2 regions of the Neisseria sp. P0014.S002 genome follow, and region 2 is predicted to be linked to the other one. Evidence: predicted binding sites of a transcription regulator. Region 2 holds the regulator's gene; the other holds the start of a gene.

Region 1 (15,987 bases), on a different contig from region 2:
CATGATGAATAGTCTGTTTAACCTTTTCTCGCCATTTTCCGGCAATACGCGCCATCGTGCCCGTATGCAGCGGAATCAATGTTTCAATAATCTGCCGCCATTTACGCGCCAATACAGGCGCAGTACCACCACTGGATATGGCTATCTTCAACGGCCCTCTATCCACTACGGCAGGCACGATAAACGAACACAAATCCGCCGTATCTACCGTATTGCATAATTTTGCCCGTCGCTCCGCCGCTTCAAAAACACGGCGGTTAAACCCATCATCATCCGTCGCCGCAATAACGAAATACACCTCGTCCAGCATGGCTTCTTCAAACAAGCCGCCCAGCCAAACTATTTTCCCTTCAGCCGCCCATTGCTGAAACTGCAGATTCAAAGTTTCCGCAACAACACGCACGCGCGCTCCGGCAGACAACAGACTTTCCGCCTTGCGCTCGGCAACCTTGCCAGCGCCTGCCAGTAAAACAGGACGGTTTCTCAAATCGGCAAACAAAGGATAATGGCTCATGGTCGTGCTCTTGCTTTATCAATGATTGTCCGCCGATATTAAAGGCCGTCTGAAAAAATAGGAAAGAATGGTTTCTGATTTTCTTATGGTGTTTGGTTATATACCTGCCACAACAAAATAAGTTATAGCGGCAAACACAAAACAGGAGCAGAAAATTTCAAAATAAGCGATTGGAAAATAGTGTAACAATATAAAAATTCATTTTTTCACAAATAAATTGCGTCCTCTTCATTTTTCAGACGGCCTTTGCCTGCGTATAATATCGGTCTAATTTACAATTCAAACGAGCTTAGTCCAGCCATGACCGAATTCATCCGCCTGCCCGCTTCTACACTCAAGCCTTCCACCGTAGCCCTACCCGGTTCCAAAAGCATCAGCAACCGCACGCTGCTCTTGGCCGCACTCTCCGATAACGTTTGCGAAATCCATTCTTTGCTCAAATCCGACGATACCGATCGGATGCTTGAAGCACTCGACAAACTCGGCGTACCAATTGAATCTTTACCTGAAGGCCGTCTGAAAGTTCATGGCACCGGCGGCCGCTTTCCCAACCAAACCGCCGATTTGTTTTTAGGCAACGCTGGTACGGCATTCCGCCCTTTGACTGCCGCGCTTGCCGTTTTGGGTGGCGACTATCATCTGCATGGCGTACCGCGTATGCACGAACGCCCCATCGGCGATTTGGTGGACGCGTTGCGCATTGCTGGCGCGGACGTACAATATCTAGGCAATGAAAACTACCCTCCGCTTCAGATCGGCAAACGCCAAGATAACGGCGAGCGCGTTATTCCGATTAAAGGCAATGTGTCCAGCCAATTCCTGACGGCCCTGCTGATGGCTTTGCCCTTGACCGGACAAGCATTTGAAATTCACATGGTAGGCGAGTTGATTTCCAAACCTTATATCGATATCACGCTCAAACTGATGGCGCAGTTTGGTGTGGACATCATCAATGAAGACTACCGTGTATTTAAAATCCCGGTCGGTGCCAAATATCATGCGCCCGAAAATTTATATGTAGAAGGCGATGCCTCCAGCGCGTCTTATTTCTTGGGTGCAGGCCTGATTGCAGGTACACCCATCCGCGTGACTGGCATCAGCGCACACAGCATTCAAGGCGACGTTGCCTTTGCGCGTGAATTGGAGAAAATCGGTGCAGATGTGATTTGGGGAGAAAATTTTGTTGAAATTTCCCGCCCTGCCGAGCGCAAGATTCAGGCTTTTGATTTGGATGCCAACCATATTCCAGACGCGGCCATGACCTTGGCCATCGTCGCACTGGCCACCAAACAGCCCTGCACCCTGCGTAATATCGGCTCATGGCGCGTCAAAGAAACCGACCGTATCGCCGCCATGACAACCGAACTGCGCAAACTGGGTGCAGAAGTCGTTGAAGAAGCCGAAGCTATTCATATTACGCCGCCCGAAACACTTACCCCTGATGCCGTCATCGATACTTATGACGACCACCGCATGGCCATGTGTTTCTCGCTGGCTTCGCTCTTGGGCATCCCCGTCATCATCAACGACCCGAAATGTACGCATAAAACTTTCCCCAACTATTTCCAAGTTTTTGCATCATTGACCAACTGATTGATTATTCAATATTTCAGATGGCCTGTTGCATACAAAAAACACAGACCGTCTGAAAAATAAAAATAAAACTATACTTTTTCTTAATTTATGCGATAATAGCTAAATAAATTCTTAGCTATTCATATTTCCTTTCGGAGAGAAAACATGTCAGACGAAAAAAGCAAAGCCTTAGCCGCCGCCCTTGCCCAAATCGAAAAAAACTTCGGCAAAGGCTCCATCATGAAAATGGACGGCAGCCAACAGGAAGAAAACCTTGATGTTATTTCCACCGGCTCCCTCGGCGTGGACTTGGCACTCGGCGTTGGCGGTCTGCCTCGCGGCCGCGTGGTTGAAATTTTCGGCCCGGAATCCTCCGGTAAAACCACACTCTGTCTCGAAGCCATTGCCCAATGCCAAAAAAATGGCGGCATCTGCGCATTCATCGATGCCGAGCATGCTTTTGACCCGATTTACGCCCGCAAACTCGGCGTAAAAGTCGAAGAACTCTATCTCTCCCAACCGGATACCGGCGAGCAGGCATTGGAAATCTGCGATACATTGGTACGCTCAGGCGGTATCGATATGGTCGTTGTCGACTCCGTAGCCGCACTTGTGCCTAAAGCCGAGATCGAAGGCGAAATGGGCGACAGCCATGTCGGCCTGCAAGCCCGCCTGATGAGCCAAGCCCTGCGCAAACTGACCGGCCACATCAAACGCACCAATACATTGGTTGTTTTCATCAACCAAATCCGTATGAAAATCGGCGTGATGTTCGGCAGCCCTGAAACCACAACCGGCGGTAACGCGCTCAAATTCTACGCCTCCGTCCGCCTCGACATCCGCCGTACCGGTCAGATTAAAAAAGGCGATGACGTTATTGGTAACGAAACCAAAGTCAAAGTCATCAAAAACAAAGTTGCGCCTCCGTTCCGTCAAGCCGAATTCGATATTCTTTACGGCGAAGGCATCAGCTGGGAAGGCGAATTGATCGACTTGGGCGTCAAACATGACATCGTTGAGAAATCCGGTGCATGGTACAGCTACAACGGCGCAAAAATCGGCCAAGGTAAAGACAATGTACGCGTTTGGCTGAAAGAAAATCCTGATATCGCCAACGAAATCGATGCCAAAATCCGTGCGGCAGTCGGTATCAATGTCGATATTACCGAAGGCAAATTGGACGATACCGACGGAGAACGTCCTGAGGAATAAGTCTGTTTGAAATTAAAGGTTAAAAAAAGACCAAATAAAGGCCGTCTGAAATCCGACCATTAATCGGATTTCAGACGGCCTTTTATTCAATGCTGCTTAAAGACCTAATGCCTGAGCGTGAAACTCAATATGCGAATCGATAAAGCTGGCAATAAAGAAATAGTCATGCCCATAGCCCGGACGTACTTTATATTGGATATTGAAACCTTTTTCACGCGCTGAGCGGACAAATGCTTCCGGTTGCAGGACTTCAGGATACAAAGCATCTTCACTGCCGACATCAATCAAAACAGGCAATTTATGCGAGGCCGCCTGAAGCAGCTCTGTACTGTCATAGCATTTCCATGTTTCTACGTTTTGACCCAAATAAGCTGAAAACGCCTGCCTGCCGCCTTCCGTATCGATAGGATGACATAAAGGCGCAAAGGCAGAAACTGCAGCATATCGGCTGGGATGCTTCAAAGCCAACTGCAGCGCGCCATGCCCACCCATGCTGAAACCTGTAATGCTGCGCTCTTTCGTTACCGGGAAATTATGCTCAATCAAATCAGGCAATTCTTGGCTAATATAGCTTTCCATTTGATAATGCTGCGCCCAAGGTGCTTCAGTTGCGTTAACATAAAATCCGGCACCCTGTCCAAGATAATGTTCCTCACTGTCGGCAACATGCTGACCGCGTGGCGAGGTATCCGGAAAAACCACGATAATATTCCATTGCGCCGCAAAACGTTGAATTCCGCTTTGCCGAACCAATTCAGAACCATCACTATTTAAGCCGGAAAGAAAATATAAAACAGGCGCGGGATAACCTTTTAAGATTTGTGGCGGCAGATAGACATCAAATACCATATCCGTCTGGCAGGTTTGAGAAAAGTGGTGGTAGCGTTCCTGATGCCCGTTAAACATCTTTCTGCGTTCCAGCAAATGCAATTCTGAATTTTTCATTTTATTCCTTGTAAGGAAACAGCAATAAGCAGAATGTTAGCGCAAAACCTGTCCATCGTGTTGTTGCTCCATCTTTATTAGGGCAACCAAATCTGCTTTAAACAAGACTTACCAATCATGCGAAATCATTACGCCGACGGCATTTAAAATCTATACACAATCTCTGTGGATAAATCTGTTGATAAGCTTTGGGTAATCGTAAAATTTTCTTTAGGAACAAACCAAGTCTTAAATTGACTAAAATTTAATCAAATAAAACACAATAAAATCAAATAGTTATATTTATAAGATTTTACTATAATCATACAGTGAAAATTTATAGGTAAAACAAGGTTATGCGGCTTTGTGCATAAATTAGGGTTGACATCCCTAAAAATCGCCCCGAATCAAAAGCGCTGTGAAACAACGGCCGATTTCATCAGATGCCATTCAAAAGACGCGCGGCCACACATTTTGCGTTACAATACGCACTTATTTTTAAGAAAGAAAAATACGCCATGAAAGCCTCCCAGTTCTTCATTTCTACCCTTAAAGAAGCCCCTGCCGAAGCCACACTTGCCAGCCACAAGCTGATGATTCGTGCCGGCTTGATCAAAGCCAACGCATCCGGTCTTTATACTTGGATGCCGATGGGTCTGCGCGTATTGCGCAAAGTTGAAAATATCGTGCGTGAAGAAATGGCCCGCGCGGGTAGCGTGGAGCTGCTGATGCCGGTGGTACAACCTGCCGAACTGTGGCAAGAATCCGGCCGCTGGGAGTTTTACGGTAAAGAACTGCTGCGCCTGAAAGACCGTCATGACCGCGATTTCTGTATGGGTCCGACTTGTGAAGAAGTGATTGCCGACATCGTGCGCAAAGAAGTCAACAGCTACAAACAACTGCCAAAAAACTTTTACCACATCCAAACCAAATTCCGCGATGAAGTACGTCCGCGCTTTGGCGTGATGCGCGCGCGCGAGTTTGTCATGAAAGACGCTTATTCCTTCCATGCCGACTATGCCTCGCTTCAGATGACCTATCAAGACATGTACGACGCTTACTGCCGTATCTTCACCCGTTTGGGTTTGGAATTCCGTCCTGTTGCTGCGGATACCGGCAGCATCGGCGGTACCGGCTCTCACGAATTCCAAGTATTGGCTGAAAGCGGCGAAGACGTTATTGCGTATAGTGACACTTCCGATTACGCCGCCAATATTGAGTTGGCACCGACTTTGCCGCTTAAAGGCGAACGCGCCGCTGCTCAGGCCGAGTTGACCAAAGTACATACGCCAAACGTCAAAACCATTGAGTCTTTGGTTGAATTCCTCAATATTCCGGTTGAACAAACCCTCAAATCCATCGTGGTTGAAGGCGAAAACGAAGGCGAACTCGTCCTGCTGCTGTTGCGTGGCGACCATGAATTTAACGACATCAAGGCAGAAAAACTGGCCGGCGTGAAATCGCCACTGACCATGGCAAGCCCTGCCGCAATTGTTGAACAGTTCGGCGCAAACGGCGGCTCTCTCGGCCCTGTAAACTTCAAAGGTAAAGTCTATGCCGATTTCGCCACCGAAAAAGGCGCAGACTGGGTGATTGGCGCGAACGAAGACGACTACCACTATACCGGCTTCAACTTCGGCCGCGATGCTGCCGAGCCTGAATTTGTCGATCTGCGCAATGTCATCGAAGGCGACATCAGCCCCGACGAACAAGGCCGTCTGAAACTGGCGCACGGTATTGAAGTCGGCCATGTATTCCAATTGCGCGACAAATATACCCAAGCCATGAATGTCAGCTTCTTGGACAATAACGGCAAATCCCAAATCATGGAAATGGGCTGCTACGGTATCGGTATTACCCGCGTTGTTGCCGCCGCCATCGAGCAAAACAACGACGAAAAAGGCATTGTTTGGACCAAAGCAATGGCGCCGTTTGAAGTCGTGATTGTACCGATGAACTACAAAAAATCTGAATCCGTACGTGAAGCCGCTGACAAAATCTATGCCGAGCTTTTGGCTGCCGGTGCGGATGTATTGTTGGATGACCGCGACGAACGTGCGGGCGTATTGCTGAATGACTCCGAGCTGTTGGGTATTCCTCACCGCATCGTAATCGGCGATCGCGCCTTAAAAGAAGGCAATGTCGAATATGCCGAGCGCCGTGACAATCAGGCTCAAGCCGTTGCAGTATCAGAAGTTGTCGCCAAGGTTTTGGCCGCATTGAACGCTTAAGTCTTTTTCAATCATGAAAAGGCCGTCTGAAACTGATTATTTCGTTTCAGACGGCCTTTTTCTATTTTAATAAATAATGTTTTTTCCGTAGCTCTCTAATATTTCTTTGATTTTCAAAATGGTTTCTTTAGGTGGCGGATGTACGCCTTTTAATTTGTATTCGTCGCCGCACAAAGCCCATTTGTGTGCGCCCAATTCGTGATACGGCAAAAGCTCAACCATTTCGACATTCTCCATATCACCGATAAACTCGCCCAATAAATGCGCTGAACGCTCATCATCGGTATAACCGGGAACAACCACATAACGCACCCGCGTCGGCTGATTGCGTTCGGCAAGATAGCGCGCGAATTTCAGCGTTTTAGTATTTGGAATACCGACAAGCACTTTATGAATTTCAGGATCGATTTGTTTTAAGTCGAGCATGACCAAATTGGTATGATCGAGCAAATCATCCAAAATCGAATCATAGTGCAAAGCATAGCCATTACTGTCGAGACAAGTATGGATATCGTGTTCCCGACAGGCCGTAAACCAATCTCGTACAAACTCATATTGCAATAACGGCTCGCCGCCGGTTGCTGTTACGCCTCCGCCTGTCGCACGCAGATAATGACGATAGGTCATGACCTGCTTCATCACAGTTGCCACATCCAATTCCTGCGCCTGCTCGGTATGGAGATCCCAAGTATCGCGATTATGGCAATACAGGCAGCGCATCAGGCAACCTTGCAAAAAGAGCACGTAGCGCAAGCCCGGACCATCGACAGCACCGCAAGATTCAATCGAATGAATAATGCCTTTGCCGTTATAGTGACGGTGGCCAAGGTCTTTCAGTTCCGGCTCGGGGGTAATGGCAAAAGTCGTGGACATAGTGTTCGGCTCAAAAATGTTTTTGCTTATATGGATTGTACGATAATGAAGGCCGTCTGAACATTTCAGACGGCCTCGGAGCTTTGTTTCAAAACAAACCAAATGCAAATTTAGCTTCTGGTTTGTTTCTCAACCCGGATTACATGGTTTCTGTGAACGTACGGGTAATCACGTCAAGCTGTTGCTCGCGGGTCAGCGAGTTGAAGCGAACCGCATAACCGGACACACGAATGGTCAACTGCGGATATTTCTCCGGATGGTGCATCGCATCTTCCAAAGTCTCGCGATTCAATACGTTGACGTTCAAGTGTTGACCGCCTTCCAAAATACCGTCTTCATGGTGGAAATAACCGTCCATCAGACCGGCGAGGTTGCGTTCGCGAGAATGCTCATCTTTACCCAACGCGCCTGGAATAATGGAGAAGGTATAAGAAATACCGTCTTTAGCAAACTCAAATGGCAGTTTGGCTACGGAAGTCAATGAAGCGACTGCACCGTTGACGTCACGGCCGTGCATTGGGTTTGCACCCGGACCAAACGGAGCGCCTGCACGGCGGCCGTCTGGAGTATTACCGGTTTTCTTACCGTAAACAACGTTGGAAGTAATGGTCAGTACGGACTGAGTCGGAGTGGCGTTGCGGTAAGTTTTGTGGGTTGCCACTTTTTTCATGAAGCGTTCAACCAAATCGCAGGCGATCTCGTCAACGCGGTCGTCGTTGTTACCAAATTGTGGGTATTCGCCTTCGATTTCAAAGTCAACGGCAATGCCGTTTTCGTCGCGAATCGGTTTCACTTTGGCGTATTTAATGGCAGACAGAGAGTCGGCAGCCACAGACAGACCGGCAATACCGCAAGCCATCGTACGGATCACATCACGGTCATGCAATGCCATCAATGCAGCTTCGTAGCTGTATTTGTCGTGCATGTAGTGAATGATGTTCAACGCGGTAACGTATTGGGTTGCCAACCAATCCATGAATTTGTCCATGCGCGCAAAGACAGTGTCGTAGTCCAAGACTTCGTCCATAATCGGTTCGGTTTTCGGACCAACTTGTTCTTTAGATTTTTCATCCACACCGCCGTTGATTGCGTACAGCAGGGTTTTTGCCAAGTTGGCACGGGCGCCGAAGAACTGCATTTGTTTGCCGACAATCATTGGGCTCACGCAGCAGGCAATAGCATAATCATCGCTATTGAAATCAGGACGCATCAAGTCGTCGTTTTCGTATTGGATAGACGAAGTGTCGATGGATACTTTGGCGCAGTACTCTTTAAAGCCTTGTGGCAGTTGTTCAGACCACAATACGGTGATGTTCGGCTCAGGAGACGGACCCATGTTGTACAAGGTGTGCAACACGCGGAAGTTGGTGCGTGTTACCAAGGTACGGCCGTCCAAGCCCATACCGCCGATAGATTCGGTTGCCCAGATCGGGTCGCCGGAGAAGAGTTGATCGTACTCCGGAGTACGCAGGAAACGAACCATACGCAGTTTCATCACCAAGTGGTCAATGAATTCTTGCGCTTGGGTTTCGGTAATCACACCATTTTTCAGGTCGCGTTCGATGTAGATGTCCAAGAATGAAGATACACGGCCGAAAGACATCGCCGCACCGTTTTGGGATTTAACGGCAGCGAGGTAGGCAAAGTAAGTCCATTGGATGGCTTCTTGTGCATTTTTTGCAGGGCCGGAAATATCGTAACCGTAAGAAGCCGCCATTTCTTTCATTTGGCCCAATGCTTTGTATTGCTCATTGATTTCTTCGCGGCGGCGGATCACTTCTTCCAAGTCCACACCGTTTTCCAAATCGGCTTGCAGTGAATTGAACTGGTTGAGTTTGTCTTTCATCAAGAAGTCGATACCGTACAATGCAACACGACGGTAGTCACCGATAATACGGCCACGGCCATAAGCATCCGGCAGACCGGTAATCACACCTGATTTACGGCAACGGCGGATGTCGGGAGTGTAAACGTCAAACACGCCTTGGTTATGGGTTTTGCGGTATTTGGTGAAGATTTCGCTAACTTCAGGGTTCAACTCAACGTTGTACACTTTGCACGCGTCTTGCACCATTTTCAAACCGCCAAACGGCATGATGGAACGTTTCAAAGGCTCGTCTGTTTGCAGGCCGACGATGGTTTCCAAATCTTTGTTGATGTAGCCTGGAGCGTGGCTGGTAATACCGGACACGATTTGCGCGTCGATTTTATACGGCTCGTGCGTACGGTTTTCTACTTTAATGCCTTCCAATACGTCTGCCCACAGTTTGGTTGTGGCTTCGGTTGCAGGTGCCAAGAAAGAAGCATCGCCTTCATAAGGCGTGTAGTTTTTCTGAATAAAATCGCGAACATCTACGTTGGTTTCCCAGTTACCGCCGGTAAAACCTTCCCAAGCGGCAGGACGTTGCTGAACATCATTTGACATATCAAGCTCCTAATTTTATTGAAAATATAGACCGTAAATTTTCTGAAAGGATAGCACTAATACCCTTCCATTTACAGGGGTTTTCTTGAAATAAAATTACAGACTAGCCTTTTCTTGACTTACATCAATGAGAATAATTGTTACTTGACACTACATCTCGGTTTCCAAACACTCACGTTTAAAAACGGCGTAAAATACAAAATTCAGCCCTGAAGACAGATGTCCTTCAGGGCTGAATTTTTATGGCATTTCATATAAAAGGCCGTCTGAAACATTCAGACGGCCTTTTATTCACTTAATCAATTAAGCAAACGGATGATGCAAAACGATGGTTTCTTCACGATCAGGACCGGTTGAAACAATAGCCACAGGCGCACCACAAACTTCTTCAATACGTTTCAGATAAGCTTTAGCGTTTTCAGGCAGCTTGTCATATTCTTTCACACCGAAAGTCGACTCACTCCAACCCGGCATGGTTTCGTAAATCGGTTTGCAGGTTTCTACCGCATCAGAGCCGCAAGGCAGAATATCGGTTTTGCTGCCATCAGGCAATTCATAACCTACACAGATATTGATGTTCTCAATACCGTCCATCACGTCCAGCTTGGTAATGCACATACCGGAAATGCCGTTAACTTGAATAGAGCGTTTCAGAGCAGCCGCGTCAAACCAACCACAACGACGCGCACGACCGGTTACAGAACCGAATTCATGGCCGCGCTCAGCCAAGCCTGCACCCACTTCGTCAAACAATTCAGTCGGGAATGGACCGGAACCCACGCGGGTGGTATAGGCTTTAACGATACCCAAAACGTAATCCAGCATTTGCGGACCTACGCCTGCACCGGCAGAAGCAGCACCTGCCAAGCAGTTGGAGGAAGTTACAAACGGATAAGTGCCGTAGTCGATGTCCAGCAACGTACCTTGCGCACCTTCAAACAACAGGCTTTCGCCTTTGCGGTTTTTCTCGTTCAAAACACGGGAAACATCGGTAATCATCGGCGTAATGCGCGGCGCAACTTTTTCAATGACCGCCATTACATCTTCAACTTTTACCGGCTCGGCATTGTGCAGGTGTTGCAACTGAACATTGTAATAAGCCAAAACAGCTTCCAGTTTTTCAACCAGTTTTTCAGGGTGCAACAAGTCCACCACGCGAATCGCGCGACGGGCAACTTTATCTTCATAGGCTGGGCCGATGCCGCGACCGGTTGTACCAATTTTACTTTTACCGCGGGAAGCTTCGCGTGCTTGGTCGAGCGCAATGTGGTAAGGCAGAATCAATGGGCAGGTCGGCGCAATTTTCAGACGGCCTTCAACGTTTTTCACACCGGCAGCGTTCAATTCGTCGATTTCGCCCAACAATGCTTCAGGAGAAACGACAACGCCTGAGCCGATGAAACAGTCCAAAGTCTCATGCAAAATGCCGCTTGGAATCAGGCGCAAAATGGTTTTTTTGCCACCGACGACCAAAGTATGGCCGGCATTGTGGCCGCCTTGGAAACGTACAACACCGCTGGTTTCTTCCGCCAGCCAGTCAACAATCTTACCTTTGCCTTCATCACCCCATTGGGCACCGATTACGACAACATTTTTAGCCATAGCCATCTAACCTTATTTCAGATACAAAATTTCAAAATAAAACTCAATCGTTCAAAGCGATTACTTTCCAAATGCCGTCTACCTGTTTCAGACGGCCTGTAACCTCTTCCGAACCGTTATAGCCGATACCGTAATCGATAACGACACATTGTCCTTGTTCGCGCAAAGCATCTACCGCTTCTTGAGCCGCAGGCACGTCTTTTACATCGACAGCCACCACGGATTCCCGTCCGATAGCAGGAAGGCGGCCGATAAAGCTGCGCAAATCAAAACTGAATCCGGCCGCAGGACGCGCGCGTCCGAAGTATCCGCCTAATCCATCATAACGGCCGCCGCGTGCCACGGCATCATGACGGTTTGAACCATAAGCCGCGTAAAGCAAACCGGTATGGTAATTGTCAACGCGCAATTCCGACAAATCAATATGCACTTTTTGATTTGGGAACGCATCGCATACTGCCTGCAATTCATCCAAGGCCGCACTGACTGCGGACAATTCCGGTAATTTCTCTCTAGCCAAAGTCAGCACTTCACGACCGCCGTACAGCCGGGGCAACAGTGAAAAAGCTTTTGCCCACATACCGTCGAGTTTCCACTCTTTGACCAACTGGCTGACAGCCTCGGCATCTTTGTCCTGCATTGATGAAAGCAGGATTGCCGATTGCTGCTCATTCAAATGCGCGGCATTTGCCAAAGCACGGAATACGCCGATATGACCCAACGAAAGCAAAACTTCGCCCATGTCGGCAATCTTCATGCTTTTCAGCATCAAATCAATCAATTCAATATCCGCTTCAATGCCTTCCAAGCCATACATTTCCGCACCCGCCTGCAAAGGCTCGCGCATATTGAGCAATCCGTCAGGCCGCGCATGAAGCACCGAACCGGCATAGCATAAACGGTTGATGCCTTGGTTGGCAGAAAGCAAGTGGGCATCAATACGCGCCACCTGCGGCGTAATATCCGCGCGGATACCGAGCTGACGGCCGCTGAGCTGATCGACGACCAAAATGGTTTTCAAAGACAAACCAGCATCGATATGCGTCAATAAGGAATGGCTGTATTCCATCAACGGCGGTTGCACCAATTCATAACCATGCACGCAAAACAAAGCCAATAGCCGCTCACGGGCGCTTTCCAGTTGTCGGGCATTGGTCGGTAACACGTCGGCAACGTGTTCAGGAAGCTGCCAAGACTTCATGAGAATCTACCTCTGTTTTTTTTTGTAAACATAAAGGGCTGCTTAAATTTAAAACCAAATCAGCCTAACGACTGAAATTTTCCTGAATGCATCAATAGCAAATCCGATGCAGCTTCAACAAAACTGATTTTAAATTTAAACAGCCCCTGAGTAACGGCTTCAAACCGTCGAGTTATTAAAATCAGACTTTACCATATTAAAACGAATTTTGCACCCTGTTTACAGAGAACGTAAAAAAACATTAAAAACAAAGGCCGTCTGAAAACCAAATGCATAGCTGCATCGTTTTCAGACGGCCTTATTCATGCCTGAACAACCCGACGCTTAACGCCAGTAACGCCACCAAGGCATATCGTCAGATCGCCATTCGTGTTGCAAGAACGGGCTTTGCGGGAAGTTGGTTTCCAAAACACGGCGTGTATCGGCAGCCAGTTGCGGCTTGTCCAGTTTTTTGTACGCCAATTCCATCATCGCCAAAGCTTCTTCGACGTAACGGGTATTTTGGTAACGACTGACGATTTTTTGCGCACGGTTGACCGCTGCGACATAAGCACCGCGTTTCATGTAATAACGCGCCACAGACATCTCGTTACCGCCCAAAGCGTCCACCAGCTTGGCCATACGCTCGGTTGCATCAGCAGCGTATTTGCTGTTTGGATAACGTTGAACCAACTCGGCAAACGCCTGATAAGCATCACGGTTGGCTTTCGGGTCGCGGTCGGACCAGTCTTGGGAAGCCAGCTTGTTCAAGAAAGACTGGTCTTCGTTAAACAGCACCAAACCTTTCAAGTACAGCGCGTAGTCCATATTCGGATGTTGCGGATGATGGCGTTGGAAGCGCGCAATGGCAGCCAAGGCTTTTTCCGGCTCATCGTCTTTATAATAGGCATACGCCGTATCCAACTGGGACTGCTGTGCATAGCGGCCGTTTGGAAAACGGGATTCTAAAATTTCGTATAACTTGACAGCTCGCGTATAATTGTTGCTGTTCAATTCGTCTTGCGCTTCGGCATAAAGCTTTTCCACACTCCAATCTTGAGTAATTTGGGCGTCTTTATCGATTGTGCCTTTATTTGCGCAGGCACTCAGTGCCAAACCTAAAGAAACTACTAAAAGAATTTTTTTCATGCAGAATACTTCCTTTGATAACGAAGCCGATTATAGCGATGATTTAGACTTTCCGTCATCCCCTGAAACAGAAAGTTGTGTTAATTTGACCGTTCCGCTCGAAATGGCGGGCGGAAGGCTGGATGCCGTATTGGCCAAACTCATGCCCGACTACTCGCGCAGCCGCCTGAGTTCGTGGATTAAAGAGGGTGCTGTCATTGTAAACGATAAGCCCGCGCAACCCAAAGATAAAATGATAGGCGGCGAATTGATTGCCGTTACGGTACGTCCGAGCGAAGAAAACCTCGCGTTCATGCCCGAGCCTATGGATTTGGACATTATTTATGAAGACGATACCGTCATCGTCATCAACAAACCGGCCGGATTGGTCGTTCATCCTGCCGCAGGCAACTGGAGCGGCACCCTGCTCAACGGCCTGTTGGCGCACTGTCCCGAATTAAGCCAAGTGCCGCGTGCGGGCATCGTACACCGTTTGGACAAAGAAACCAGCGGCCTGATGGTGATCGCCAAGACCCTGCCGGCACAAAACTCACTGGTTCAACAGCTTCAAGAGCGTACAGTCAAACGCATTTACCGTGCAGTCGCCAACGGCATCGTCCCTTTTGACGGCAAAATCGAAACCCAAATCGGCCGCGATCCGCACAACCGCCTGAAAATGGCAGTCGTCAAATTCGGCGGCAAACCTGCCATTACCCACGTCAAAGTGTTGGAACGTTATCTGGCGCACAGTTACATCGAATGCTCGCTCGAAACCGGCCGCACGCACCAAATCCGCGTTCATATGCGCGAAGCCAACCATCCGCTGGCCGCCGACCCTGTTTACGGCAACCTGCGCCATCCATGCAGCGACGCGGTTAAAGAAGCCATCAAAGCCCTCGGCGCGCGCCAAGCCCTGCATGCCTACCGCTTGAGCTTTGTGCACCCGAAAACCGGCGAAACCGTTTCCTTTGAAGCGCCTATGCCTGACGATATGTACCACCTGCTTTCCGTCCTGCGTCTGGAAGCCGGTTTGGATTCGTCTTTGAGTAACGAGGAAGAATGGCAAGAGAAATTCGGCATGGACGATGACGACGATTGGAATGAAGACGACTACGATGTCGAAGTCGTTTATGTAAGGGATTAAACCCATTTTTCAGACGGCCTAAAATATTATTTGAGGCCGTCTGAAATCAATCCGTTCCAATATTTCAGCGATTCTAAAATTATGAAAACCATCACAGATACCCTAAACCTCGCCCCGCAAGGTAAGAATTTTTTGACTGCCGACTGGCCTGCCCCTACCAATATTAAAACGCTTATTACCACACGCAACGGCGGTGTCAGCGAAGGCGTGTACCGCAGCCTGAATGTCGGTTCGCACGTCGGTGACAATCTGGAAGCCGTGCTCCGCAACCGCGAAATCGTACAGGAACAAGTCGGCCTGCCCGTTGCCTACCTTAATCAAATCCACAGCACCATTGTTGTAAATGCCGCAGAAGCGTTAGGCAATACGCCCGATGCCGATGCTTCGGTTGATACGACGGGTACGGTTGCCTGCGCTTCAATGACTGCCGATTGCCTGCCTGTCTTGTTTTGTGACAAAGCAGGTACAGTCGTTGCGGCGGCTCATGCAGGTTGGCGCGGTTTGGCCGGCGGCGTTTTGCAAAATACCATTGCAGCAATGAATGTCGAGCCGTTGGAAATCATGGCCTATCTCGCGCCTGCCATCGGCCCTGATGCGTTTGAGGTGGGGCAAGATGTATTTGATGCGTTTTGCACACCTATGCCGGAAGCTGCCGATGCGTTTGAAGACATCGGCGGCGGCAAATACCTTGCCAACATTTATGCTTTGGCGCGCATGGTTCTGCACCGCGAAGGCGTGAACATGATTTATGGCGGCACTCATTGCACCGTCTTGGAACGCGATACTTTCTTCTCCTACCGCCGCGACGGACAAACCGGCCGCATGGTCAGCCTGATTTGGTTGGAAAAATAAGATTTGCACCATCAAAGACAAGGTCGTCTGAAATATTTTCCGTTTGCGGTTTCAGACGGCCTAAACATTATTCGTTATAATCCGACGATACCGTAACCGGTTTCAACGAAGGAATATCCAATGAAAAAAATCCTATTGCCTGCACTCGCCCTATTGCTTGCCTCTTGCGGTTTCCACCTGAAAGGCACAGGCGTGACTTCGCAGCCGCTGCCTTATCAAAATTGGCATGTAGAAGGCGGAGCTGTCATGCAAAAAGCGCTGGAAAATGCCTTACGCCGTGCCGACGGTCATCCGGTTAGCGAAGCCGAATCACAAATCACCCTGCGC
Region 2 (15,987 bases):
TTTATTTGGCAACATTAAATACGAAACCGCTGTCGAACGCGCAGGCACCAGCGGTTTTGAAGGTTCCATGCGCCAAATCGAATGGAGTAAGGCATGGATTGCCTTTCAATCCGCACCTTGGTTCGGCCATGGCTGGAACAGCTTTGCCCAGCAAACCTTCCTAATCAATGCCCAACAACAATACTTCCCCAACAACATCCTCGGCGTACTGTTTACCCATTCGCACAACATCGTCATGCAGTTATTGTCCGAAATGGGCATTGCCGGCACCTCGCTCGCAGCCTTAACCCTGCTTGCAGCCGTATGGCGACTGTTGGGCAAAAACCAAACGCCGGCCTCGCTGTTTTTACTGACTGCCGCCGCCGTCAGCCTTTGCCACAGCATGCTTGAATATCCACTTTGGTATATCTACTTCCTCACCGTATTCAACCTGATTCTGTCGTTGACACCCTCTTATCCGAAAGATGTTTCAGACGGCCCTTTATCTACCCGAATCAGACAATGGGCAGGCGGTATAGCTGCTTTATCGATTTTAATCGGCATGGCAAACCTCAGCTGGGAATATCAAAATCTGACCCAATATAGCCGTGTAGGGAAAACCGATAACCCGCAAACGGTTAAAAACAAAATCGACGGCTTGCAACGACTTTCCAAAGAAAGCCCCATGCTTGCCTATTACGCCGATTTAAGTTTGAGCAAACGTGCAGACCCGACCGACGCCTACATCCGCCCGTGGGCAGAAGAAGCCGCACTCAAAGCCCTGACCTACCGCCCCTACTCCAGCGCCTATCAAGTCGGCCTCTACCTCTACCGACAAGGCAAGAAAGAAGAAGGTGCGCAATGGATGCAGGCAGTGCAATATTATTACCCCTATATGATGTATTTCTACGCCGACAAAATACGCAGCCATCCGGTATTCGCCCCTCTGCTGCCCAAACTTTTGTCCGATTGCAAAGATTTCATCAATGCACCGAAACACCAAACTGCCAAATCATGTGACAAACCCTAAACAAAACACGCCCAATTGTCAGTTTGTCCTTACAGGCCGTCTGAAAATGTAAAGAGCGACAAGTTTCTATGCAAAAAAGCGCAAAAGCACAGAAAATTACGCTATCAACAAAAGCAGATTGCATGTTAAGATTGAACACAACTCTATTTTAATCGCCGCACCGCCTATTTAGTGCCACGGCGCATACAATCACGAAAAGGAAATTCCATGAGTCGCGTATTACTCGTAGATGACGATGCCCTCTTGACCGAATTACTGACCGAATACCTGACTGCCGAAGGCCTTAACGTCCACAGCGTTTCTGACGGCGAAGCCGGCGTTCAAGAAATTCTGACCGGACAATACGATGTCGTCGTATTAGACTCCATGATGCCTAAAATGAACGGTTTGGACGTTTTGAAAAACGTACGCACCCAAAGCACTGTACCCATCATCATGCTGACTGCAAAAGGTGACGACATCGACCGCATTATCGGTTTGGAAATGGGTGCGGACGATTACGTACCGAAACCATGCACACCACGCGAACTCTTGGCGCGTATCAACGCCATCTTGCGCCGTGCGCAACACAGCAACGAACAAAACAACGCGCCTAACAGCATTTCTGTCAGCGACGTTGTCCTCTACCCTGCCAAACGCCAAGCCAGCATCAAAGACATTCCGCTTGAATTAACCAGCACCGAGTTCAATCTGCTCGAAGTTTTGATGCGCCATGCCGGACAAGTTGTCAGCAAAGAGACCCTGTCTATCGAGGCACTCGACCGCAAACTGGCTAAATTTGACCGCAGCATCGACGTACACATCTCCAGCATCCGCCACAAATTGGGCGATGCTTCCCTGATTCAAACTGTACGCGGCTTAGGCTACCTGTTTGTTAAAAATTAAAGATTAAACAGATCAATGAAACTGTTTCAACGCATCTTCGCCACATTTTGCGCAGTCATCGTCTGCGCAATCTTTGTGGCGAGTTTTTCATTTTGGCTGGTACAAAACACCCTTGCCGAAAACCAATTCAACCAACGCCGCACCATCGAAACCACATTGATGAGCAGCATCATTTCCGCCTTCAACTCACGCGGAGACAGCGGTGCGCGCGAAATTCTTTCCGAATGGAAAAACAATCCGGTTTCCAATGCAGTTTATGTCATTGCCGGCGACGATAAAAAAGATATTTTAGGCCGCGATATTGACAGCCTCTCCATCGAACGCGCCCGTATCTTTGCCATCAACAACCCCGAATCTGATTTGGCACACATCGAATATGACCGCTTCGGCGAAGAATACCTCTTCTTCATTAAAGGCTGGGACAATCATCAAGCCCAACGCCTCCCTAGCCCACTCTTCATTCCCGGCTTGCCGCTTTCGCCCATTTGGCACGAATTTATCATTCTGTCTTTTATCATCGTTGTGGGGCTCTTGATGGCATACATCCTTGCCAATAATATCACCAAGCCTATTAAAATTTTGGGTGGCGGCATGGACAGAGTGGCCAACGGTGAACTTGAAACCCGTATTTCCCAACAAGTTGATGACCGTGACGACGAATTGTCCCACCTTGCCGTACAGTTCGACAAAATGGCCGAGAAACTGGAAAAACTTGTGGCTAAAGAGCGCCACCTGCTCCACCACGTTTCTCATGAAATGCGCTCGCCGCTGGCGCGTATGCAGGCGATTGTCGGCCTGATTCAATCTCAGCCGCAAAAACAAGAGCAATACCTCAAGCGACTCGAAGGCGAACTGGTGCGCATGGATACTTTGGTCGGAGAATTGTTGACCCTCTCCCGCTTGGAAACTTCCAATATTCCTTTGGAAAAAGAAAACCTCAAACTCGTTCCTTTCCTGACCAACTTGATTGAGGACAACCAAAGCATCGCCCACCAAAACAACCAAAGCGTTACCCTGAGCATTGACCCAAAAATCCCTGAAAATGCCGTAGTCAGCGCCAACGAAGGCTATCTATACCGCGCCTTTGACAACGTTATCCGCAATGCCATCAATTACAGTCCGGAAGGCAGCACCATTCAAACCCATATCGGACAAGACGGCAAAAACTGGATTATCGATGTTACCGACAACGGGCCTGGCGTGGACGAAATGCAGCTTCCGCATATTTTCACTGCCTTTTATCGCGCCGACTCCAGCGCGCACAAACCCGGTACAGGTTTAGGGCTTGCATTGACACAGCACATTATGGAACAGCACTGCGGTAAAATCATTGCTGAAAATGTCAAACCCAACGGCCTGAGGATGCGTTTTATCCTTCCCAAAAAGAAAGCCGGAGACAAAAAAGAAGTCTAAAAATAAGGCCGTCTGAAACTTTTCAGACGGCCAAAAACACAAATAAGGAACCATCATGAGTGCAACCGTCCAAACCGGCTACTTCTTCATGCCTGAACACATCATCCTCGTCGGCGCCAGCGAACGTCCGCACAGCCTTGGCGAACGCATTTTCAGCCACCTGCTCGGTTCCTCATATCAAGGCAAAATCACCCCCGTCAATCTTCGACACAGCAGTGTCGCAGGTATTCCCTCCTACTCCAGCCTCAGCAAAATCCCGGGCCAAGCTGACCTGGTTGTTGCCGTTATCCCGCCCGACCATTACGACTCGCTGTTCAAAGCCTGCCGTAAAAAAGACCTGCGCCACATTATCCTGATTCAAGATTGGGAAAACCTGCCTCCAGAATCCTGTAAAAACGCCCGCTCCATCATTCAAAAATATCACGGCAACGAATTGAACATCACCGTGTGTAACAGCGCAGGCATCCAACTCCCCTCACTCAACCTCAACATCGGCACCCAAACCGACTATCCGGCCGGCCATATCGCGTTACTGACCGGCCACAGCACCGTCAGCCGCAACATCAACCACCTGCTGAACACGCTACACCAAGGCGTATCACGCCACATCAGCCTCAACTATGACCTAAGCCCTACTACGTCTGCCGACTGGCTCAACCGTTTCGGCCACAACCGCCATACCAAAGTTGCCGTGATCCACTACAATCCGGCCGAAAACCAACGCGAGCTGTTCAGTGCCATCCGCCACTTTACACGCCACACTCCGCTTATCCTGTTGTCCACACACTACACCGACGACACCGACAAAGCCATCCTGCGCAGCCTCAGCCGCCATTGCAATTTCCAACCAGTATTCAATACCTCCGAACTGGAAGCAGCCCTAAAAGCCCACCTATCCGGCATTCCCGTCATTACCAACCCTACCATTCTGTCCGACACGCCGATAGAATGGCTGCGCACGACCGCCGATGCCTGCGAATTGACCCTTGACCTCCCAACTGATGTACCATCCGTCCGACAAGGCTGCATCGGCAGCAACCCCACGCCTGCACGCATCCACCGCTTGGCACTCGAACAATTACAAAATCCGCATACTCAAGCCCTGCTTGGCATTATTTCGCCAGATACGCCGGATGCGTACAGCATTCATCAAACTCTGGATAATTTGGCACAAAAAACCAGCAAGCCCATTCTCGTCAGCTATCGTTTTTCAGACGGCCTGACTCGGTTTAACACGCCGGAAGAAGCCTTGCTGACACTTTATTTCCGCAATCAAACAGCCTATTTACGACAAGTGCAAAATACCCCTGCTCCAGCCAAAACAGGCCGTCTGAAAACACCTAAAAGCAAAAGTATCGATAAAGCCATTGCATCCGGCCAAACCGAACTGATGGCAGAAGCCCTATACCTGCCTCCGTGCCAAACCCCAAAACACAATGCCATCCAGTTCCGGTTCAGCCGTCATGCCATTTACGGCACCATCCTTACCGCCCATTACAACGGCAAAACCGAAGCCGCATTACCTCCCTTTACCACGCTCGATATCCAGCATTTAAGCCAGTTTGCAGAACTCGACAATACTTCTGTTCTCAATCAATTCCTGCATTCCCTAAACACGCTTATCCACAATAACCAGCATATCGGCGACATTATCCTCAACTACAACGGCAGCCAGTACAGCAGTACCATCATTCCCGAAATCGTGGAAAAACCAGCCGCACCAACAACCAAAATCCCCAAAAAAGCCGTCCAAACCTTGGAACAGGCCGCAGCCAAAATGCAAAGTGCCGCCGCCTACCTCCAACAAAAAAATCCGGCCACAGCCGAATTCCTACGCAACACTGGCGAAGCCGCTTCCGAACTGCTTCACCCTAAAACCGAAACGCCTAAGATACAAAATGTACTCACACCCTATCCGAGCCAAACCGATACCTTTACCCTGCCCGACGGCAGCACACTGCACATCCGCGCACTAGAGCCTGAAGATGCCGAAGCCAAACAAAAATTTGTCCGCCAATTACCGGTGGCCGACCGCTATACGCGCTTCATGACCCATACCAACGAATTGCCGCTGCCCACACTCGCACGGCTGACCCGTCCCGATTTTCATACCGAATGCGCATGGGCAGCCTTCGCTTCAGACGGCCGTATCGTCGCAGTCAGCCGCTACAGCCGCATCAATCGCAATGAGTGCGAGTTCGGCATTACTTTAGCGCCTGAAGCACGCAAAACCGGCCTGGCCGGCAAAATGATGAGCCTCATTATCCAAACTGCCACACAGCAAGGTTACCAAACCATGAATGCGGAAATCCTCAAAGAAAACACACCGATGCTCAAACTCGCTGAAAAATCAGGATTTACCGTCACCCCATCGGAAACCGAGCGCGGCCTGTATCAAGCCAGCCTCGATTTGAACGAATGGCAAAACAGCAACAAAAACAAATAAAAACTTGCATAACCCGTGTGAAATATCCTAAAATTAGCGGTTTCTATATATCCGCATTTTTCAAAAGGACTCAAAATGGTAGTTATCCGTTTGGCTCGCGGCGGCTCAAAACACCGCCCTTTCTTCAACGTAGTCGTAACTGACTCTCGCAACCGTCGTGACGGCCGCTTTATCGAGCGCGTAGGTTTCTACAACCCCGTTGCCAACGAAAAACAAGAACGCCTACGTTTCGACGCAGACCGCATCAACCACTGGGTTGCTCAAGGCGCGAAAGTTAGCGACGCAGTTGCCAAACTGATTAAAGAGCAAAAAATCGCTGCTTAATCAGCCGAAACGACCATGACAGACACTCAAAAACGGGTAGCCATGGGCTACATCAAAGGCGTATTCGGCATTAAAGGCTGGCTTAAAATTGCCACCAATACCGAATATACCGACAGCCTGCTGGACTACCCCGAGTGGCAGTTGTGCAAGGATGGCAAAACCCTGAATGTTGTGCTTGAGGCAGGTAAAATTGTCAATGGCGAACTTCAGGTCAAATTTGAAGGTATAGACGATCGCGACCAAGCATTTGCCTTGCGCGGCTATACCATCGAAATCCCCAGAGAGTCATTCGCCCCTACCGAGGAAGACGAATACTACTGGGCAGATTTAGTCGGCATGACCGTCATCAACAAAGAAAACATCGTCCTCGGCAAAGTCAGCAACCTGATGGAAACCGGTGCAAATGATGTTTTGATGATTAAAGGCGAACACGGACAAATCCTGATTCCCTTTGTCTCCAACTATATCGAATCTGTCGATACCGACAACAAAACCATTATCGCCGACTGGGGTTTGGACTACTGATGCTGATTCAAGCCATCACCATTTTCCCAGAGATGTTCGACAGCATTGTCGAATATGGCGTTACAGGCAGAGCAAGAAAACAAAATCTTTGGCAGTTTCAAGCCATCAATCCCCGAAAATTTGCCGATAACAAACTTGGCTATATCGATGATCGCCCCTTCGGAGGTGGTCCGGGAATGATTATGATGGCGCCGCCGCTTCAAGCGGCAATCGAAGAAGCCAAAGCAAACTCGCAAAAACCTGCCAAAGTAATTTATCTCAGTCCGCAAGGTCAGCCGCTGACACATAAAAAAGCTGCAGAACTTGCCGAACTGTCCCATCTTATTCTTCTATGCGGACGCTATGAAGGCATAGATGAAAGACTGCTGCAAAGCAGTGTGGACGAAGAAATCAGCATTGGCGACTTTGTCGTCTCGGGCGGTGAATTACCCGCCATGATGTTGATGGATGCCGTCTTAAGATTGGTTCCGGGTGTATTGGGCGATATACAGTCAGCCGAACAAGACTCGTTTTCAGACGGCCTTTTAGACTGTCCTCATTACACCAAACCCGTAGAATTCCAAGGCATGATGGTTCCTGAGGTCTTACGCTCAGGAAATCATGGCTTGATTGCCGAGTGGCGATTGAAGCAATCGCTGCGACGCACTTTAGAGCGCCGACCTGATTTATTGGAAAAGCGCAGTTTAATCCCAAAGGAATCCCGCCTCTTGAAAGAAATCTTGCAAGAGCAACAGGAAATCCAATCATAACTTAGGAAAAACAAATGAACTTGATTCAACAATTAGAGCAAGAAGAAATCGCTCGCCTGAACAAAGAAATCCCTGAATTCGCTCCAGGCGACACCGTTGTCGTATCTGTACGCGTAGTTGAGGGTTCTCGCAGCCGTCTGCAAGCATACGAAGGTGTTGTTATCGCTCGCCGCAACCGTGGCCTGAACAGCAACTTCATCGTTCGCAAAATCTCTAGCGGCGAAGGTGTAGAACGTACTTTCCAACTGTACTCTCCTACCGTAGAAAAAATCGAAGTTAAACGCCGTGGTGACGTACGTCGCGCCAAACTGTACTACTTGCGCGGCCTGACCGGTAAAGCAGCTCGCATTAAAGAAAAATTGCCTGCTCGCAAAGGTTAATAGCTTTCATCAAAAACCCACTTCAATGAAGTGGGTTTTTTGTTTTTATACAAAAACTCCTTATCTTTCTTACACAATCCTGTAAACCAACCACAATTCCCATCTCATGCATAAACTGAAATAGAATCATAACCCCCTGCTTCTTTAAACCTTTATACAAAAGGCCGTCTGAAACAAAAAATTCAGACGGCCTTTAATCACATCGGGCGGTTATTTAAACCATCTTGCCAATGCCGGGATACGCGACAACAACAGTGTATCCAAAATCCAAATAACAGCGATTGCAGCAATGGCTGTTGGGAAAATCACAGCCAAAATCAAAAGCGGCACAGCCATTGCCCACCATACCGGCAATTTGATTTTCTGCGCCGGAGGAACCAAACCATGTGCTTCCGAAGGACGGCGTTTCCACCACATTACACAGCCGCTGACACAGATAAAGATAATCGCCAGACAGAATAAGACATTTGCCAATACGCTCCACCAGCCCAATGTACCCATATGCAAAGCAATGCTTGCCGCCATGAATTTACCAAACCAGTTGTAATCGTCGAAATGAATATCAGCCAGGATTTTACCGCTGTATTGATCAATATGTACCGTGCGGTCAGCGGTCGGACTAATCATATCGTAACTCATTGAGTCTTGTGACAGCGTCCATACACCGGTCTCACCCTTAGGCAAATTAAGCTGATAACGGCCTTTAAAGCCAATTTCACGTGCAAAGCGGTCAACCGTCTCCAAAGTCATCGGCTCACTTGGATTAATACCGTTTTCACCCATTGTCGTACCGGAAACCGGCATAGGCGTCAACTCCAAAATCCATGGCACTTCTTTAGATTTACCGTCATTCAGCACATCACCATGGGTTGGCACGGAAGATACCGGATTAGGCTCCACACCCCATTTACCCGCAGGAAATTGACTCCACGCCTGAACCACTTTACCGCCCCAAATTCCCGCCCAAGCAATACCTGACAGACAGAACAGCAACAAAATCAAAGAAACCCAAGAACCAAATGCTCCGTGCATGCTACGCCACCATGTGCGTCCTTTGCCTGCTTTCGGCACAAGCATGGATTTCAGGCTGCGCTGTTTCGCCCACCACAAATAAATCCCCGTGATTATCATCAGGATGGTCAGCGACGCGGCAGTTTCCAGCAGATAGTCGCCCACCGGGCCGATCATCATATCGCCGTGGATTTCGTCCATCGTGTGATACCAGCCTTGACCGCGCGGCATCGTATTCACAACTTTTGCCGTATAGGGATCAACGGCAACCATAGTGGCTTTATCGTCATTGTTCACACGGAATACGGCAACCATATCATCTGCGCGTGGCGCAATATACTGCACTACAGAAGCAGTTTCCGGATTCACAAACTGTCTGGCGGCCTCAGCCTGAGCCGACAAAGGCTGCACCACTGCCTGCGGCGTAATATGTATGCGTTCGCCTTCTTTACCGGTAATATTGGCGAATAGCAGCATTCCCAACCCTGTAACAGCCAGCAGGGTTAAAAACGGCGCAACCAAAAGTCCGGCATAAAAATGCCATCGCCAAACAGTCAAATAACGGCGGTTAGCCCGTTGTTCATTTTGGGAAGTTGGTTTTGTTTCCATATTTTCTCTTCATATAGTTAAAGCAGACTAATTACTACGAATTAGCAACAGGTATTTTAATCAAAAACATTCATTTAAGAAACCGTTTTTCCAATGCAGCTTTGAAATACTTCAATATTTAGTTTTTAGGCCGTCTGAAAAAACAAAATAGACAGAAAACAACACTTTACTGAAAATCCGTTTTAATCATTGCGGTTTCGGCAGAATTTGGTAGAATACAGACATTACTTATTTATTCATCAAGCCGCCAAGCTTTGGCGGCTTGTATTTTTATTTCCAATCCGGCTACCGCGCGTGGCCGGATAAAATTTTAAAAGCATTATCATGCTTTCATGGAGAACTCAATGCAAAAAATCCCTTTGACCGTCCGTGGTGCAGAATTGTTGAAACAAGAACTTCAACACCTTAAAAGCGTAGCACGCCCAGAAGTCATCGAAGCCATCGCCGAAGCACGTTCGCACGGCGACTTGTCTGAAAACGCAGAATACGAAGCCGCCAAAGAGCGTCAAGGCTTTATCGAAGGCCGTATCGCCGAGTTGGAACACAAACTCTCTATGGCGCACATCATCAACCCTGCCGAAATCCATGCAGAAGGCAAAATCGTGTTCGGCACAACTGTGACACTGGAAGATTTGGAAACTGAAGAACAAGTTACCTACCAAATCGTCGGTGAAGATGAGGCAGACATCAAAGAACGCAAAATCTACGTTGGCTCCCCCATTGCCCGCGCCCTAATCGGCAAAGAAGAAGGCGACGTTGCAGAAGTTCAAGCACCCGGCGGCGTACGTGAATATGACATCATTGCCGTGCAATATATTTAAATAAACAAAAGGCCGTCTGAAAACATTTTCAGACGGCCTTTTGTTGTACCTAAAAACATCATAATAGAAAAAATGAAATATTCCCAGGAGAAACATAATGAATCTACTGTACAAAATTACCCAAACCGCTGCCGCTATGTGGCTCGGTATGCAGTTGACAGCAGGCTATGTTACCGCCCCTATCCTGTTCCGCCTCCTGCCCAAAATGCAGGCGGGAGAAATTGCCGGCATTTTATTTGCCATCACAGCACTATGTGGCTTAGTTATTTTTGGCGCAGCCTATGCTTTTTTCAGACGGCAACTGGCCTCACTTTCTTGGTGGATCTTGGTACTTTGGCTACTCTTAGCCTGCAACCATCTTTTGGTTACGCCGGTTATCGAAGCACACAAGTACGGACTAGATAACTGGTTACTGTCCCTAGTAGGTGGAACATTCGGCGTTTGGCACGGCTTATCCAGTATCATCTTTTTGATTTGTACAATACTCGCCGCTGTTTGCGTATGGAAATGGCCCAAGTCAAACTAATCTGTCTTAATAAAAGGCCGTCTGAAAATAAGTCTTTCAGACGGCCTTTTATTTTGAATCATGAATTCCCCGACTCTTCAAATATAAACCATAAAAAAATGCCCTGCAATATGCAGGGCATTTTTCAAAAACCGATTAAGGTTTAGCGTAACCGTGAACGCCATTGTAAGGAGCTGGGATCCAACCTTCATCAGTAGCAGGCAATTCGCCTTGACCTTCGATAGTTTGACCTGGAGCAACTTGACGAGTAACCACGCTGCGGATTTTAACATCAACGCGGCGGTCAGGCTCGATACAAGCGATAAGAGCAGCACGTTTCTTAGCTTTAGAAACTTTTTTGCCCAGTTTAGCAACTTCAGCTTCACAAGTAGCAGTCATTTGAGCTTGAGATTCGCCCAGACCTACTGCAGAGATTTTGCTAGAAGCAACGCCATGACCTACCAAGTAGTTAGCAACTACGTTAGCACGACGCTCAGACAGAGCTTGGTTGTATTCTTCAGAACCCATGAAGTCAGTGTGACCTTCAACACGTACAGTTTGTACGCTGTCGTTGCTCAGGCGTTGAGCCAAAGCGTCCAGGTTTTCTTGAGCTTCAGGACGCAGGTTGTCTTTGTCGAAGCCGAACAGAGTTTTAGTAGACAGAGAAACAGTTTCATCAACATACTCAGGAGCTTGTTGTACAGGAGCAACTGCTTCACGATCACCACATTCAACACGGCCTTGGGTAGCTTTGTCGAAGTAGCTGTTTTTCCAGCATTCGCCGTAGTTGTTACGGACGATTTCTTGAGATTGGCTGCTTACGGTGTAACCGTGTTTGGTATGCGCTTCGCTGGCCATTGCGGTGCCAGAGGCAACCAAGGCAACGAACAATGCGCTTAATTTCAGCTGTTTGGTCATTTTATTCCCTCATCAAATTGTTATGCGGCGGACTAGGAAAGCAACCGCTGCAAAGTACCAATATACAGGCCGCAGTATCAAAACAGCGGCAAATCGGATATATCAGGTTGCACTATAAAGAAGCGCAAGGCAAACTGTCAATACTCGATGCCTTCAAACAATTATGAAGTGCCTGCTTCCTAGTAGTTAATCATGCCGAAAAATCAATCTTGTGTCATTAATTTAGGGCAAAATCAGCCAATTCACCCGCCCAAAGTTGTACAAAAACAACAAAACTTCATCCCCCTTTCATTCACAGATTTCCTGTTTTCATATCATTAAAAGATATTTTCATTAAAAACAACCATTTTCAAAACTCGGGGCAAAACTGGGCAAAATATGTTAAATTACATGCCGTTTGTCGCACAAAATCCACATTAACAACGTATCCGGTACTGCTACCATGAAACTGCAACAATTACGTTATGCCCTTGAGGTTTACCGACACAATCTGAATGTCTCCGAAGCCGCTGATGCGCTTTTCACATCCCAGCCCGGCATTTCCAAACAAATCCGCCTGCTTGAAGAAGAATTGGGTATCCAAATTTTTATCCGCAGCGGCAAACGTGTGGTTTCCGTTTCGCAACCGGGCAAAGCCGTATTAGAGATTTCGGAACGGATTTTGCGTGATGTACAAAACATTAAAAATATCGGCAGCGAGTTTACCGATCATGACAGCGGCTCCCTGACCATCGCGACAACGCATACCCAGGCGCGCTATGCTTTGCCCAAAATCGTTGCGGAATTTGTCAAAAACTACCCTAAAGTCAATTTGACCATCAAACAAGGTAGCCCTTCTGCCATTGCGCAAATGGTCAGCAGCGGCGAAGCTGATTTGGCAATTATTACTGAACGCATTGACGATCATCCTGAGTTGGGCAAACTGCCCTGCTATGAATGGAACCATGCCGTCATTGTTCCGCACGACCACCCTCTTTTGGACTGCCGCAATCCTTTAAGCCTTGAAGATTTAGCTTCTTTTCCGCTGGTCACTTACGAATTTGCTTTTAATTCCGGCAGCAGTATCGCGCGTACATTTAATAAAGCGCATATTGAGCAACCTGATGTTGCCTTATCGGCTGCCGATACGGATGTATTGAAGACGTATGTCCGCTTAGGCTTGGGCGTTGGTTTGATGGCTAAAATGGCGTACGATCCCGTTGTCGATCAAGATTTACAGCTGATTGATGCGGCACACTTATTTGAACCGTCGCCCACTTGGATAGCCTTACGCACTGATACCTACCTGCGTGGTTACGCGTATGACTTTATCCAGATGTTTGCACCGAAACTGACCAGAGAAGTGGTCGACCGCATTCTGTACACGCCGGTTGTTGAAGATTTTTCAATTTAATATCTGACTATCACTTTCGTAACTTAACAATTATTCTTTAATTCTTGTTAAAAAGGCCGTCTGAAATATTTCAGACGGCCTAAGATTCAGATAGCGTGCGAACAACCGGAAACCATTTTCTTCAAGGTTGTCGCATCTAAGATTTTGATGTGCTTGTGTTCAACCGAAATCAAGCCTTCATGATGGAATTTAGACAAGGTGCGGCTGACTGTTTCCAGCTTTAGCCCCAAATAGCTGCCGATTTCCTCACGTGACATCCTCAAGATAAAATCATTGGCGGCGAAGCCTCGTGAATAGAGGCGCTGAGACAAGTTTAGCAAGAATGCTGCCAATCGCTCTTCAGCGCGCATATTGCCCAAAAGCAGCATAACGCCCTGATCTCGAACAATTTCACGACTCATTAAGCGGAAAAAGTGAGAGCGGAGGCTGGGAATATCCTGACCGAGTTCTTCAATGTGTGTAAACGGAAGCTCGCATACCTCGCTGTCTTCCAAAGCCACAGCATCACAGCTGTGAATATGGGAACAAATCCCATCCATACCGATCAGCTCGCCCGACATAAAAAAGCCGGTTACCTGGTCTCGTCCATCTTGGCTGGCGACTGTTGTCTTAAAGAAGCCCGCACGGATGGCAAACAAAGAGGTAAACGGCTCGCCGGCACGGAACAGGTATTCACCTTTTTTCAGACGGCGGCTTTGACGAATAACCGCGTCCAATTGTGAAAATTCGTTAGGCATCAGTCCGACAGGCAAACACAGCTCGCGTAAAGAACATGTGGAACACAAGGTTTTCATTTGATGTGTTGCATTGTGTGTGGCCATAACGCACCCTTAATCTGCATAGTTCTATAAATCCCTGATTAAGCCGAATAACTATTGACCCAAGTCAAAGTCGGCATATCATTATCAGGCATTCTACCAAACTATCGAAATTTTGACTAAAATTTTCCCTAATTTCCCTACTTTATACTACAAGCCCAACCATGAAAATCATCCCCATCTCAAATAACACCAACACAAACAACGAATTACCGGAATTCGATCGTGAATTAATTGCCAGTTTGCCATCAAGCGGTCCCCGTTATACATCCTATCCGACTGCCGACCGCTTCCATGAAGGCTTTAAAGAAGCCGAATATATCCAAGCTTTAAGCCTGCGCAACATGGGCGCGCTCAACAAACCCCTTTCGCTCTACATCCACATTCCCTTCTGCAATACCATCTGCTACTACTGCGGCTGCAACAAAATCATTACCAAAGACAAAAGCCGTGCCGATGCCTATATCCAGTATCTGGAAAAAGAAATGGAATTGCTGGCACCGCATTTGGGTGGAAGACACCAGCTCGCGCAGCTGCACTTCGGTGGCGGCACGCCCACATTCCTGAGCGACGACCAACTCGAACGCGTCTTCGACATGATCCGTAAATACTTCCAGCTGATTCCCAACGGCGAATACTCCATCGAAATCGACCCGCGCAAAGTCAGCCGCGAAACCGTCCTCAAATTGGGCAAACTCGGTTTCAACCGCATGAGTGTCGGTATTCAAGACTTTGACCCTAAAGTGCAGGAAGCCGTCAACCGCATCCAAAGCTACGAAGAAACCAAAGAAGTGATTGATGCCGCGCGTGAAGCCGGATTTAAATCGGTCAGCGTCGATTTGATTTACGGCCTGCCGCACCAAAACACCGAAAGCATCAAGACTACCATCGATACAGTCTTGTCCCTTGATCCCGACCGTCTTGCCCTCTACCACTACGCCCACCTGCCGCATATCTTCAAACCACAACGCCGTATCGACACCAATGTCGTACCCGGCAGCGAAGAAAAACTCGATATGCTGCAATATTGCGTTCAAACCCTGACCGAGCGCGGCTATGTTTTCATCGGTATGGACCACTTTGCAAAACCTGACGACGAACTCTCCACCGCCCTCAAAGAAGGCTTCCTGCAACGCAACTTCCAAGGCTATTCAACCTATGCCGACTGCGATTTGGTAGCGATCGGCGTGTCCTCTATCGGCAAAATCGGCAGCACCTACTCCCAAAACGAGCGTGACATCGATGCCTATTACGCCGCACTCGATGCCGGACATCTACCGATTATGCGCGGCTACCAGCTCAATCAAGACGATATTCTGCGCCGCAACATCATTCAGGATTTAATGTGCCGTTTCTCACTTGATTATCAAATTTACGAAAGCGTGTTCGGTATTCCGTTTAGCCGCTATTTTGCAGCCGAACTGGAAGATATGAAGCAACTGGAAACCCTCGGCTTGGTTCGTCTCAAACCGCACAGCCTGACTGTTACGCCGAAGGGCCGTTTCCTGATCCGCAACATCGCCATGGTATTCGACTACCATCTGCGCCATAAAGAAACCAAAGCCAAATACTCGCAAACTGTGTAAACAGGAATGGAAAAGGTCGTCTGAAAATTTTCAGACGACCTTTGTTTTTATTTTCAATACTTTCGGGTAACATAAAACCATATTTCCCGCTTTATCAGGATTCAAAGTTAATTTGTATAGGCGCGCACCCTATGATTACCGAACAGCAAAACGATATCCTCAGCATCAATCAAGTGCAGCTTCTCCTTGCTGAAAAACGCACGGCACTTGCTATCATGCGTACGGGCATTGCCGTTTTCGCACTCCCTTTGTCTATTTTCAGTGCGCTGATTGCGACATCAAAATGGTACGAGGCCGTTGATGTTTGGCCTTTGCTCGCACTGGTCAGCCTGATGAACATCAGTTTGATTATTTTCTCGGTCTATCTGATTACCCGCTCACTCCGTAGAATGCATCAATACGACCGAATGATTGCCGATATCAAATACAACAATCAGTCTTTGCGTAAACTGATTAAGTCATAAAGTGCAAATAGTTGGAGCTGGGCATAAGGTCGTCTGAAAATCAAAATATAGAGGAACTCCAGATATGTATTAAAACATGATTCTGCCAAACATACCGTAATTGATCTTGGAGACCTTACCGTACACTTTGC

Evidence for each region. The regulator FNR, encoded in region 2, switches genes on or off when oxygen is low (the NO sensors DNR and NnrR bind a similar motif). The targets are predictions, from matches to a motif close to TTGATNNNNATCAA.
Region 1: the regulator FNR is predicted to act here: its motif matches at 9,869-9,882, upstream of pflB (formate C-acetyltransferase).

The regions. Positions count from the first base shown of each region.
Region 1 is NZ_JBQCVO010000006.1:86,659-102,645, forward strand. Features, by position in the region: gene cysG (siroheme synthase CysG) at 1-514, opposite strand, end outside; gene aroA (3-phosphoshikimate 1-carboxyvinyltransferase) at 815-2,107, shown strand; gene recA (recombinase RecA) at 2,255-3,301, shown strand; gene fghA (S-formylglutathione hydrolase) at 3,398-4,246, opposite strand; gene ACTHSX_RS07465 (proline--tRNA ligase) at 4,744-6,456, shown strand; gene pflA (pyruvate formate lyase 1-activating protein) at 6,523-7,329, opposite strand; gene pflB (formate C-acetyltransferase) at 7,469-9,754, opposite strand; gene ACTHSX_RS07480 (adenylosuccinate synthase) at 10,058-11,356, opposite strand; gene ACTHSX_RS07485 (ATP phosphoribosyltransferase regulatory subunit) at 11,400-12,557, opposite strand; gene ACTHSX_RS07490 (outer membrane protein assembly factor BamD) at 12,882-13,685, opposite strand; gene rluD (23S rRNA pseudouridine(1911/1915/1917) synthase RluD) at 13,684-14,808, shown strand; gene pgeF (peptidoglycan editing factor PgeF) at 14,890-15,660, shown strand; gene ACTHSX_RS07505 (LPS-assembly lipoprotein LptE) at 15,781-15,987, shown strand, end outside.
Region 2 is NZ_JBQCVO010000003.1:54,949-70,935, forward strand. Features, by position in the region: gene ACTHSX_RS04685 (Wzy polymerase domain-containing protein) at 1-1,009, shown strand, start outside; gene misR (two-component system response regulator MisR) at 1,217-1,894, shown strand; gene ACTHSX_RS04695 (ATP-binding protein) at 1,910-3,307, shown strand; gene ACTHSX_RS04700 (GNAT family N-acetyltransferase) at 3,363-5,753, shown strand; gene rpsP (30S ribosomal protein S16) at 5,829-6,077, shown strand; gene rimM (ribosome maturation factor RimM) at 6,093-6,602, shown strand; gene trmD (tRNA (guanosine(37)-N1)-methyltransferase TrmD) at 6,602-7,351, shown strand; gene rplS (50S ribosomal protein L19) at 7,366-7,731, shown strand; gene ACTHSX_RS04725 (PepSY-associated TM helix domain-containing protein) at 7,942-9,351, opposite strand; gene greA (transcription elongation factor GreA) at 9,696-10,172, shown strand; gene ACTHSX_RS04735 (DUF4149 domain-containing protein) at 10,270-10,698, shown strand; gene ACTHSX_RS04740 (OmpA family protein) at 10,834-11,595, opposite strand; gene ACTHSX_RS04745 (CysB family HTH-type transcriptional regulator) at 12,038-12,988, shown strand; gene fnr (fumarate/nitrate reduction transcriptional regulator Fnr) at 13,075-13,809, opposite strand; gene hemN (oxygen-independent coproporphyrinogen III oxidase) at 13,971-15,392, shown strand; gene ACTHSX_RS04760 (hypothetical protein) at 15,524-15,856, shown strand.